DNA from 4 places in the Pantoea sp. X-Soil-TKNS-1280 genome. Region 4 is predicted to be linked to each of the others. Evidence: predicted binding sites of a transcription regulator. Region 4 holds the regulator's gene; each other region holds the start of a gene.
The links. Region 4 encodes PhoB, which activates phosphate uptake and scavenging genes when phosphate is short. Its sites were predicted from a motif close to CTGTCATAAAACTGNCNNAT; they were not measured.

Region 1: the regulator PhoB is predicted to act here: its motif matches at 2,157-2,176, upstream of pitA (inorganic phosphate transporter PitA).
Region 2: the regulator PhoB is predicted to act here: its motif matches at 1,413-1,432, upstream of ugpB (sn-glycerol-3-phosphate ABC transporter substrate-binding protein UgpB).
Region 3: the regulator PhoB is predicted to act here: its motif matches at 2,057-2,076, upstream of opgB (phosphatidylglycerol--membrane-oligosaccharide glycerophosphotransferase).

Annotation. Positions count from the first base shown of each region.
Region 1 is NZ_AP035962.1:4,059,244-4,062,454, reverse strand. Features, by position in the region: gene uspB (universal stress protein UspB) at 113-448, shown strand; gene pitA (inorganic phosphate transporter PitA) at 496-1,995, opposite strand; gene AC6I8X_RS18955 (BaiN/RdsA family NAD(P)/FAD-dependent oxidoreductase) at 2,237-3,211, shown strand, end outside.
Region 2 is NZ_AP035962.1:353,242-356,452, forward strand. Features, by position in the region: gene livG (high-affinity branched-chain amino acid ABC transporter ATP-binding protein LivG) at 1-610, shown strand, start outside; gene livF (high-affinity branched-chain amino acid ABC transporter ATP-binding protein LivF) at 612-1,325, shown strand; gene ugpB (sn-glycerol-3-phosphate ABC transporter substrate-binding protein UgpB) at 1,514-2,830, shown strand; gene ugpA (sn-glycerol-3-phosphate ABC transporter permease UgpA) at 2,892-3,211, shown strand, end outside.
Region 3 is NZ_AP035962.1:703,746-706,956, forward strand. Features, by position in the region: gene opgB (phosphatidylglycerol--membrane-oligosaccharide glycerophosphotransferase) at 1-1,975, opposite strand, end outside; gene AC6I8X_RS03205 (tautomerase family protein) at 2,188-2,577, opposite strand; gene AC6I8X_RS03210 (LysR family transcriptional regulator) at 2,698-3,211, shown strand, end outside.
Region 4 is NZ_AP035962.1:1,052,679-1,055,889, reverse strand. Features, by position in the region: gene phoR (phosphate regulon sensor histidine kinase PhoR) at 1-1,035, opposite strand, end outside; gene phoB (phosphate response regulator transcription factor PhoB) at 1,050-1,739, opposite strand; gene AC6I8X_RS04800 (hypothetical protein) at 2,004-2,894, opposite strand; gene sbcD (exonuclease subunit SbcD) at 3,073-3,211, shown strand, end outside.

The DNA.
Region 1 (3,211 bases), 1.3 Mb from region 4:
GGCTCGCAAAACAACAATGCAATTCGATTCATTCAGTGGAAGGCTTTCTCGTGGGGCGTTGTCAGCGTTACCCCGCTGTGCGCGTCTCCGCGGCTCCAGCCGGGAGGGGATCATGATCAGCACTATCGCGCTTTTTTGGGCTCTGTGTGTGGTTTGTCTGGTGAATATGGCGCGCTACTTCTCTTCTCTGCGCTCGTTACTGGCGGTGCTACGCGGTTGCGACCCGCTGCTGTATCAATATGTGGATGGTGCCGGTTTCTTTACTTCGCACGGCCAGCCCAGCAAACAGGTGCGCCTGGTGCGCTATATCTGGGAGAAACGTTATCGTGATCATCATGACGATGAATTTATCCGGCGCTGTGAACGGGTGCGTGGGCAATTTATCCTGACCAGCGGTTTGTGTGGTTTGGTGGTGGTCAGCCTGATCGCGATGGCTCTCTGGCAATAAAAAAGGGCGACATTGCTGTCGCCCTTCAAGGGTCTGGCCCGGCGTGCTTACACCAGTTTCAGGGCAATCCAGTACAGTGAACCGGAAAGCAGAATACACACTGGCAGGGTGAACACCCACGCCATCGCGATATTCTTAATGGTGCGGCTTTGCAGGCCACCACCATCAACCAGCATGGTTCCGGCTACTGACGACGACAAAATATGCGTCGTGGAGACCGGCATCCCGGTGTAGCTGGCAATGCCGATGGAGACGGCGGCCGTGACCTGCGCCGACATGCCTTGTGCATAGGTCATGCCTTTTTTACCAATTTTCTCACCGATGGTGGTGGCAACACGACGCCAGCCAATCATGGTGCCGATACCCAGTGCCATCGCCACGGCCATGATGATCCAGATCGGAGCATACTCGACCGTGCCCAGCAGGTCACCTTTCAGCTTGTTCAGGAAACGCTGATCGTCAGCACTGGTTTCCGGCAGCTTCGCGGCTTTATCGGCGGTATCGGAGATACACAGCAGCAGGCGGCGCATCTGGCTGCGCTGGTCAACCGTCAGCTGATCGTAGCTTTGCAGGTTGTTGAGCAAACCCTGTGCACGCTGAATGGCTGGCAGCGCACGGGTACTGTCGCAGTGAAACTCATGCGGCCCACTGGTGGTTTCTTCTGGCGCAGGCACAGCCGGTGGCGCCATCTGCACGATGTGCGTCAGCGCGTTGTTGTGCTGCTGATAAAACTGCTCCAGATGATTTACCGCATCACGCGTACGGGAAATGTCATAACCGGACGCATTGATGTTCACCACAAAACCCGCAGGCGCGACGCCAATCAGCACCAGCATGATCAGGCCAATGCCTTTCTGACCGTCGTTCGCGCCGTGTGAATAGCTCACGCCAATGGCGGAGACAATCAGGGCGATACGGGTCCAGAACGGCGGCTTTTTCTTGCCGTCGATTTTCTCGCGTTCCGCCGGTGTCATATGGGTGCGTGAGCGTTTTTTGGTCCCGCTCCAGTAGCGCCGTAACAGGAAAATCAGGCTACCGGCAATCACCATACCGACAATCGGCGACAGGATCAGAGAAAGGAAGATGTTGAGAACTTTAGGCAGGTTGAGCGCGTCAACTACCGAAGTCCCGGTCATCAGGGCATTGGTGAGACCAATACCAATAATGGCACCAATCAGGGTGTGGGAGCTGGACGCCGGCAGACCCAGATACCAGGTGCCGAGGTTCCAGATAATCGCAGCCAGCAGCATGGAGAACACCATAGCGAGGCCGTGAGCTGAACCAACATTTAATAGCAGATCGGTGGGGAGCATATGAACGATGGCATAAGCCACACTCAATCCGCCCAGCAAAACACCTAAGAAGTTGAAAACACCTGCCATCACAACCGCCAGCTGCGCCCGCATCGCACGGGTGTAGATAACTGTCGCGACTGCGTTGGCTGTGTCGTGGAAGCCATTGATTGCTTCATAAAACAATACAAACAGCAGAGCAAGAACTAATAACAGGCCGGTACTCAGGTCAAGACCAGCAAACAGATGTAGCATAAACGTTACGCCATTTAGGAGGACATGAACGCGGCGCATTATCCGCGACAACATGCTGTATGGGAAAGGGAAATATAGCCTTTTTTTGACTTAAAGTTGTAATCTGCACGGTAATTCAGGGGAAAAAGGTTGAAATATTAGTCAGTTACAATATGACATATTTACGGCAATTTTTTGACACTGGCGCCCCTGAGTCCAGATCACTACAATCAGCGCCTTTCGGGTGAAATGGGTAAAAGCAGTGGAAAAGTTTGACGTTATCATTATTGGTGCAGGTGCTGCCGGCATGTTCTGTGCTGCGCAGGCCGGTCAGCGTGGCCGCCGTGTGCTGCTGCTCGATAACGGCAAAAAAGCCGGGCGCAAGATTCTGATGTCGGGTGGCGGACGCTGTAATTTCACCAATATGTACACTGAACCCGCAGCTTACCTGTCGCACAACCCCCATTTCTGCAAATCCGCGCTGGCACGTTATACCCAGTGGGATTTTATCGATCTGGTCAATCGTCATGCTATCGCTTACCACGAGAAAACCCTCGGCCAGCTGTTCTGCGACGATTCCGCACAGCAGATTGTCGATATGCTGCTGGCAGAATGTGAGGCCGGGCAGGTGACGCTGCGGCTGCGCAGCGAAGTGTTGAGCGTGCAGCGTGACGAGCAGGGTTACACCTTGCAGCTGAACGGCATGGCCGTGCAGGCGGAAAAGCTGGTTATCGCCAGTGGGGGGTTGTCGATGCCCGGGCTGGGTGCCTCGCCCTTTGGTTATAAAGTGGCGGAACAGTTTGGCCTGAAGGTGTTCCCGACGCGTGCAGCGCTGGTGCCCTTTACCCTGCATAAGCCGCTGCTGGAGCAGCTGAATACGCTGTCTGGCGTGGCCTTACCCACCACCATCACCGCGCAGGATGGCACCGTCTTTAAAGAGGCGATGCTATTCACCCATCGCGGGCTGTCCGGTCCGGCGGTGTTGCAGATTTCCAGTTACTGGCAACCGGGCGAATTTGTCACGGTGGATCTCTCTCCCGCCACGCCGCTGGATGATTTCATTAATGTGCAGCGCGACGCGCATCCGAATCTCAGCCTGAAGAACAGTCTGGCGAAAATCCTGCCGAAGCGCCTGGTGGAAGTGTTGCAGGTGCTGAACCAGCTACCTGATGTCACGCTGAAGCAACTCAACAGTAAGCAGCAGAACGAGCTGGTGCAAACGCTGCATCAGTGGCGC
Region 2 (3,211 bases), 700 kb from region 4:
TTTCTACAAGCCAACGGGTGGCAGCATCAAACTGCGTGACCAGCATCTGGAAGGATTGCCGGGGCAGAAAATCGCGCGCATGGGCATTGTGCGAACCTTCCAGCACGTTCGTCTGTTCCGTGAGATGACGGTGATTGAAAACCTGCTGGTGGCGCAACATCAGCATCTGAAAAGCGGCGTGTTCTCCGGCTTATTTAAAACCCCGGCTTTCCGTAAAGGGGAAAGCGAAGCGCTGGACCGTGCCGCCACCTGGCTGGAGCGTATTGGTCTGCTCGAACTGGCTAACCGCCAGGCGGGTAACCTGGCTTATGGTCAGCAGCGTCGGCTGGAGATTGCGCGCTGTATGGTGACGCGTCCGGAAATCCTGATGCTGGATGAGCCTGCCGCCGGTCTTAACCCGAAAGAGACACACGAACTGGACGAGCTGATCGCGGAACTGCGTGGCGAGCATAAGGTATCGGTGTTGTTGATCGAACATGATATGAAACTGGTGATGGGGATTTCTGATCGCATCTACGTGGTCAATCAGGGAACACCGCTGGCCAATGGCACGCCGGAAGAGATTCGTAACAACCCGGACGTGATCCGTGCCTATTTAGGAGAGGCGTGATATGGCCAACCCGATGTTAACCATTGAAAACGTCAGCGCCCATTACGGCAAAATCCAGGCGCTGCATAACGTCAGCCTGTATATCAATCAGGGAGAGATTGTCACCCTGATCGGTGCCAACGGCGCGGGTAAAACCACGTTGCTCGGCACGCTGTGCGGCGAGCCGCGTGCCACCTCAGGTGCCATCACGTTTGATGGCAAAACCATTACCGACTGGCAAACCGCGCGCATTATGCGTGAGGCGATCGCCATCGTGCCGGAAGGGCGGCGGGTGTTTTCGCGCATGACAGTGGAAGAGAACCTGGCAATGGGCGGCTTCTTTGCCAGCCGTAGCCAGTATCAGGAGCGTATTGAACGCGTTTATGATCTGTTCCCGCGTCTGGCGGAACGTAAAGTGCAGCGCGCCGGCACCATGTCCGGTGGTGAGCAGCAGATGCTGGCGATTGGCCGTGCGCTGATGAGCCAGCCGCGCCTGCTGTTGCTGGACGAGCCGTCGCTCGGCCTGGCTCCGATTATCATTCAGCAAATTTTCGACACCATCGAACAATTGCGTAAAGAAGGGATGACCATCTTCCTGGTGGAGCAAAACGCCAACCAGGCGCTGAAACTGGCCGACCGTGGCTACGTGCTGGAGAATGGGCATGTGGTGCTGGAGGATACGGGTGAAGCGCTGCTGTCCAATGAAGCGGTACGTAGCGCTTATTTAGGTGCCTGACCCCGTAGCGGCGCGATTTATCGCGCCGCTACGCAATGTGCGGTTGGCAAGAACGTACCAATCTAAACCATAGCCCTTGTCACACTCCCGTCATTAACCTGTTATTTTTCCGTCATTTTCCCGTGTCATGTTACTTCGCGAACAAAAAATGCGTGATTTCGCGCGCGCCTCAAGCACAGGAAAACATTATGTCCGCTTTTACGCTTCGTCCCCGTCTGATGAGTGCCCTGCTCGGTCTGGCGCTCAGCGGTAATGCGCTGGCTGCGACCGAAATTCCTTTCTGGCACTCCATGGAAGGCGAGTTAGGCAAAGAAGTCGATTCTCTGGCACAACGTTTTAACCAGGCTCACCCAGACTACAAAATCGTCCCGGTCTACAAAGGCAACTATGAACAGAGCCTGGCGGCGGGGATTGCAGCTGTGCGTACCGGTAAAGCACCGGCCATTTTGCAGGTGTATGAAGTGGGTACCGCGACCATGATGGCGTCCAAAGCCATTGTGCCGGTGCATCAGGTGTTCCAGGACGCCGGTATCGCGTTTGATGAAAAACAGTTCGTCCCGACTGTCGCGGGTTACTACAGCGACTCCAGCGGCCATTTAATCTCTCAGCCGTTCAACAGCTCCACCCCGGTGCTGTACTACAACAAAGATGCCTTCAAAAAAGCCGGTCTGAACCCGGATCAGCCGCCGAAAACCTGGCAGGAACTGGCGAAAGACGCCGATGCGCTGCGTAAAGCAGGCATGACCTGTGGTTATGCCAGTGGCTGGCAGGGCTGGATTCAGATTGAAAACTTCAGTGCCTGGCATGCTCTGCCAGTGGCGACCAAAAACAACGGCTTTGACGGCACAGACGCGGTGCTGGAATTCAACAAGCCGGTGCAGGTTCGCCATATCCAGATGCTGGAAGATATGAACAAGAAGGGTGATTTCACCTACTTTGGTCGTAAAGATGAATCAACCGCCAAGTTCTATAACGGCGATTGCGGCATCACTACTGCCTCTTCCGGTTCACTGGCGGATATCAAGCATTACGCCAAATTCAACTTTGGTGTCGGCATGATGCCGTATGACTCCACCGTACCGAACGCACCGCAGAACGCCATCATCGGTGGTGCCAGCCTGTGGGTGATGAAAGGCAAAGATGCCAACACCTACAAAGGTGTGGCTGAGTTTATGCAGTTCCTGGCCCAGCCGGAAATCGCAGCGGAATGGCACCAGAAAACCGGTTATCTGCCGATCACCACCGCAGCGTATGAGCTGACCAAACAGCAGGGCTTCTATGACAAGAACCCAGGCGCAGACATTGCGACGCGTCAGATGCTGAACAAAGATCCGTTGCCGTTTACTAAAGGGATGCGTCTGGGCAACATGCCGCAGATTCGTACCATCGTGGACGAGGAGCTGGAAGGCGTGTGGACGGGCAAACAGTCACCGCAGGCAGCGCTGGATAACTCAGTGAAACGCGGAAACGAACTGCTGCGCCGTTTTGAGCAGCAGGTGAAGTAACCGCCGTAACGGGGCAGATCTGCGCGATCTGCCCCGATCTTTTTGCCTGAACGAGTCCGTTATGTCCTCATCATCACGCCCGGTTTTCCGCTCCCGTCTGCTGCCTTATTTGCTGGTACTGCCACAGCTGGTGATTACCGCCATCTTCTTTTTGTGGCCAGCGGGTGAAGCGCTGTGGTATTCGCTGCAAAACCTTGATCCCTTTGGCATCACCAGCACCTTTGTCGGGCTGGATAACTTCCGTCGCCTGTTTAACGATGAATACTACCTGGCGTCTTTCTGGACCACCATTGAGTTCAGCACGCTGGTGACAGTATGCGGCATGCTGTTTTCGCTACTGCTGGCGGCGCTGGTGGATTATGTGGTGCGGCTGAAGAAGCT
Region 3 (3,211 bases), 350 kb from region 4:
CGTTGGACCAGCGTCCCCACAGTTCCGGGCGCGAAATACCGGTAAAACTTTTTACGCTTAGCGGTGCACCGGGCACGTTGAGCATAAAGCTGTCGGCGCTGTAGCGGATAGCGTTGTCTTCGATACGAATTTGCTGCTCGTTGTGCTGATACTGCGCGTCGCTCAGCGTGGTTTGCGGGAAGGTGGCTTTGCCTTTCCACACCGGCTTATCGATACGGGTCACACTCGGCTGGCCCCCCATTTGTCCCATCGCGACACAAAGATCGCCGGACAGCGCCAGCTGTGGCTGCCACAGACGCGCCATCTTAAAGCAGCGGTCAACCCAGACAAACCTATCGGCAGCGGCAAAGTCCGCCAGTTGATAGCGCAGCGGGGCGGAATATTCGCCTTCTGGCAGTGGCTCCACGCGTTTATCACCGACACGGAAGAGAATGGGCAGCCTGAAGGTGGTTCCGGAGAAACTAAAGGTCCCTTTCTGCTGATCGATGGTGAAAGCATCAAGCTTGCTGGGGAAATTCCACAGCTGAATGATATCCGGTTTCCACGCCAGCACCTTCTGCGCCATGTTATCAAACTGGGCAGACAGTGAAGGGCTGCTGAGGCCACTACGACCCAGGCCAATGGCCTTATCGCCGCCGAGAATATCCAGCACGGTGGCACCGTTATCCAGCGTACTCCGTTTACCGTCGATCACTTTGGCTTCAGGCTGATCGCCACGAATCACCATAAACAGGTCATGACGAGGTTGCTTGATCAGATATTGATGGGCGGTGTTGTTCATAGCCAGGTGATCAGACGTCACCACAATGATGGTGTTCTTAAACCAGGGCGAGGCTTTGATGCGTGCAATCAGGCGTGCCACATGTTCCTGCGAACAGGCAACGGCGCTGAAAGACTGGTTAGGTTTACCGTCATAGCTATAACTTTTATGTTCACAGGTGCGGGAAATAAAACCATCCGGGTGGTGTGTATCAACCGTCAGGGTAAAAAGTGCGAAGCGTTTTTGCTGGCTTGACAGCTCCTCAAACTTTTTAAATACCTCATCCATCACGGTGTCATCGTAATAACCCCAGTTATTACGATAGTTGGGATCGCTAACGCGGTCTTTGAGCTCCTGCGCACCATACATATGGGCCGGGTCAAAACCATGTGATTTCAGGAAGGTGTCTTTACCGGCAAAGCGTAAATCCGCCCCCTGAATAAACCAGTTCTCATAACCTGAGTTTTTCAGGATATCGCCGAGGCAAACATTCTGCGGGAAGAAGCTGGAAAGCGCTGCCGAGGCATTATCCTGGAATGGCGCAAACAGCGGGATACCGCACTGTGAGCCGACCATCCCGGCAATGGTGTAATCGGTGCCAGGCAGTTGCTCAGTGTTACTGAAATCGAGGCTTTGATCTTTTTCCCGGCTCAGTTCAGGGGCCAACCCTGGAAAAGTTTGTTCATTGAAGTAAGTCCGTTCCAGACTTTCGCCATAGATGTAGACCAGGTTGAGCTTTGGCTCGGCAATAACTGACTTGGGTGTTTTGTAATAGGTCTCGAAGTCGGAATCCGCCTGGCGGTTATGGGAGACGATCAAATCTTTGACCTGACGAAATGCCGGGGTGGTTTGTACCGAACCCGCAGCGCAGGCGATAGCCAGCAGACTCCAGCCAAGATGATGCTGCTGTTTACGGCGGCGCAACAGCCAGGAGAGCAGGCAGAACAGCAAAAACAGCGCAATGATAAGCCCGATGCCAGGCACCACGTATTTGCTGATACCCGCACCAGTCAGGCTGTTGGTCAGGGTATAGAGTACGGCGTCATTGATGCCGTCACCGGTAAAATAGTTGCTGGCATACAGCGTGGTATTCAGCACGATAAACAGGGTAAGCAAAACCAAAATCAATACAAACCAGAACTTATTTCGCCCGGCTTTGTAGGAATAGACTGCGATTGCAGCCAAAAAAAGTACAACCGATATGAGTTCGGACAAGATTCAGATCCTCAGGCTAATTAAATACGCATTCCGTGCGTAACGACCCTCTGCGGGGGTTTTCGCGTCAATCTATATTGGCTGTCACATGGCTGCAACATGACCAGTCAGATTTGTGCGGCTGATTTGAATTTGTTTAAAGCGGGTTTAGGCGGGCTATGGTTTGGGCTGGCAGCATAGGGTTGCTGCCAGCAGGGGAGCGGGGATGAGGATCAGAGTTTGCCGGTCAGATACTGTGCTTCGCCATCGGCAAAACTCCAGTCACCTTTGTTATTCGTGATAAAGCTGATCATCAGGTCGTTACCCTGCACGCCACAGTTTTCCTGCAACTCGCGTGCTAACTCTGCCATGAACAGCGTTTTCTGTTCTTCACTTCTTGGGCTGGTGTACACCCGCACCATCACCAGGTTGTCACTGCGTTCAAAGCCGAGGCCAGTATCCTGGAACACCATCTGGTATCTTTTATTTTCGTGAACAATCTGATAACGATCGCGTGCCGGGACTTTAAACGCGGTTAAGACGGCGCGGTGAGCGGCATCCAGCAGTGTACGTAATTCTGATTCAGAACGGCCCTGAATAACATCGAACTGGAGAAGCGGCATGATTAAACCCTCGTTTTTGCTCACATGAAAAGAGTAGGATGTGGGGCTATGCTGCCGCGTGCCGCGGCAAAGAAAAAGCGCGCTGCCTGAAATGATTATTTATTATTTTGAACAATCATGATGAAAGAGATAAAAACCGACGCCCTTTGGGTGCATCTGCACTGGCTCACGGTGCTGGCCGAACTGGGAAGTTTTACCCGTGCGGCCGAACGCCTCGACGTGAGCAAGGCGGCGATGAGCCAAAAGATTAAAGAACTGGAAGAGATGGCAGGAGTGGCGCTGGTGTTGCGCACGACACGCAGCGTGCGCCTCACTTCTGCCGGGGAAAAGCTGGTGGAGGAGTTACGCGATCCCTTTGCGCGTATTGAGCAAAGTTTTTTCAGCGTGCGTGATGAAGCCGGTCCGGTGCGCGGGCTGGTGCGCGTTAGCGCCCCTGTGGCCTTTGCCCGCCAGCAGCTGGTGCCGATTATCGGCGATTTTTTGCGGGAATACCCGCAGGTGCGTTTACAGCTGGATGTGACTGATCGGCTGGTATCGCTCGGTAGCGAGGGGTTCGATCTGGCGATTCGCCATAGTCAGCAACTGCCGGAAACCCATGTCGCGTTGCCGCTGTGTGAAACCCATACCTTGCTGG
Region 4 (3,211 bases):
CCGCAGCCAGCTGATATCAATCCGCGTACCTTCCGGTGTATGGTTCACCGCGTTGTACACCAGATTGGAGATTGCGCTACGCAGTTGCTCATCATTGCCGAGCACTTTGAGGTGCGGGTCAGTGTGGAAGTGAATCTCGTGTCGTCCCTGGCTGAGGGTCTCCGCCTCACGCTGCAACAGCAGCAGCATGGTTGGCACATCAACGGTCTCTTTCAGATCAATGGCGGGAGCGGCCTCAATGCGCGAAAGCGTCAGCAGTTGTTTCACCAGGCTATCCATACGCCGGGTTTGCTCCTGCATGGTTTGCAACGCTTTATTGCGCGAACGTTCGTTCATTACCGAATCGTTCATCATTTCAAGGTAGCCCTGCAACACGGTGAGCGGCGTGCGCAGTTCATGGCTCACGTTGGCAAAGAAGCTACGTCGTGCGCCTTCCAGCTGGTGCATTTGCGTGACATCGCGCGCCACCATCAGCCACTGGCCTTCGCTGTAAGGCATCACGCGAAACTCCATATGATGCTGATTATTCAGCACCAGTGTCAGGGGCTTGTTGAAATCACGCTGGCGAATATAGCGGGAGAACTCAGGATAACGCAGCAGGTTGAGGATGTTCTGGCCGTTATCTTCCGGCCAGCGCAGACCGAGATGCTGCTGTGCCAGACCGTTACACCAGAAAATAGCCCCCTCTTCCGTGGTCAGAACCACCGCATCCGGCAGCGATTCTGCACCACTGCGAAAACGCTTGATCAGATTGCCTAACTCGCGGCGGCGGCGGCGGTTACGCAACTGCATTTGATACAGACCGTAAAACAACGGTTCCCAACTGGCACGCCCGCCGGGTGGCGTCATGGATCGATCAACCCACAGCCAGTGCGACAGCCGCATCAGGTTCCAGAAGTGCCATAACAGCACACCCAGTACCGAAGCCAGCAGCAGCCAGGGAAGATAACCAAACAGCAAACCGAGAATCAGTGCCGGCAGACAAGCCAGCACCAGCTCGGTCAATAATCTCTTCCAGGAGAGTCGTTCCAGCACGGTATAAACTCCGTTTAGTAGCGGGCAGAGAAACGATACCCTGTTCCACGTACGGTTTGTACCATGCGGTCGTGGCCGGAGACCTCCAGCGCTTTACGTAAACGACGGATATGCACATCGACAGTACGATCTTCGACATACACATTGGTGCCCCAGACATGGTTCAGCAGCTGTTCGCGGCTGTAAACGCGTTCCGGGTGCGTCATAAAGAAGTGCAGCAGTTTATACTCGGTCGGCCCCATCTCCAGTGGCGTGGTCTCTGACATCACGCGATGCGATGATGGGTCGAGGCTCAGCCCCTGCATCTCAATCACTTCTTCCACTGCCATCGGTGAAATACGGCGCATCACCGCTTTGATACGGGCCATCAGTTCTTTGGGGGAGAAAGGTTTGGTGATGTAATCATCCGCGCCCACTTCCAGACCACGTACGCGATCTTCCTCTTCACCACGCGCTGTCAGCATCATCACCGGGATATCCCGCGTCATGGCTTCACGCTTCAGGTGTTTGATAAACTGGATACCGCTACCTCCGGGTAACATCCAGTCCAGCAAAATCAAATCTGGCCAGGGTTCAATCAGCTTCCCTACTGCGCTGTCATAATCTTCCGCCTCAATCGGCTGGTAATCGTTCTGTTCCAGCACGAAACATAACATTTCACGGATGGGAGCTTCGTCTTCCACAACCAAAATGCGCTTAGCCATTATTACTCCTGCTGATATGACGGCTGTCACTGAGATTTGCGGCGTCATTATGCGTCAGTTTTATGACACTTTTATGAAAAAACCAACGGGTGCTCTGGAGTATAAAAACAGAAATGTGACAGCAGAAACAGGATTTTTGGCGGGTAGCATACGAATATGCTTCTCAGGTAACTATTAAGAAAAAATGATTTTTTCCAGGCAGGGAAGTGGACCTTCCCGGCCCCTCAGCAGGGTGCTACCCCAGAGCTGGGTTAATGACGTATTTTATACCTCAGGATGGTCATTCAGATCCATCTGGCGTACTAATTCTTCCATCTTCTCGCAGGATTTCGCTTTTTCCGCCATCTGTGCTTTCAGCGCAGAGAACTTATCCGTTGCCAGCAGCTGATCACGCATGCTGATAAACTCATCCTGCGTAATATCACCCGCAAATACCGGTGGGACGTCCGCCTGGTCCCAGTAATAATTCATACTCATCAGGGTCGTTATAGCCATGGCTTCATCGTGGGTTGTGACTTTCTGGCTGGCGGAAATAATGGCATCGAAAAAATCGCGCAGGAAAGCGCTCACATCTTTTGGTCGGAAGGCATCAAGATAAAAGAAATGCGCGCGCGCACTCCCGGGTTCGGCACCCTCAACATAGGGCATTGATATTGTTGTCATTACCCCGTAGTTCGGCAGGCAGTTTTCAGCGCGATAATTAAAATCGGGGTTCAGCACCATCGCTAAGAAATCTTCCCGCAACGAGGCTAAATAGGCCGGAGAGGGGCCAACAACAGGAGGATGGGCGATAAAAACCCAACCTGGAGCACGGTTATAAACCACCGCATCATCGTCTACCGTTCTTCCTCTGGTAGTAACAAACGTTGCGAAAAGCTCAGCAGTATCACCCGCAGGAACGACACCGGCCCCGAAAGGCAATAAGGACGATGTTCTTCCCGTTGCCCTGCCGTAAATCAGTTTTTCATACTCTTCAGGCCCCATTGTGACGGGCGCTTCTGTGTCGTATTGAGAGGTCGCAGAAGCCATACGCTGTGCTGAATTCGCCACCACGACAATATTGTCCCCGGCCGCAGAAGCTAAAGCATGGCTATCGGGTGCTGAACCCATGGCGGAGGTGGAGGTTACAGATTCGCTACGGTTAACAGGAAACATATTTATCTCCTTACGTTATCAGTGAGCCTTTATTTCACCTCTGATATTTTTCCGCGCTGAATAGTTAACTTCTGAGGAATTGATGATTTTTCCGGCACATTTGATCGGCTAATACGCATGTCAGTGGCAGTCCCATCCGTATATAATCGCCCAACGCGAAATCTGGCAGGGAGCATCCATGCGCATCATTCATACGGCGGACTGGCATCTGGGCCAGTTCTTTTACAGCAAAAGTCGTGCGGCGGAACATCAGGCCTTTCTCGACTGGCTGCGCCAGCAAATTGAGCTGCATCAGGTGGATGCACTGATTATCGCCG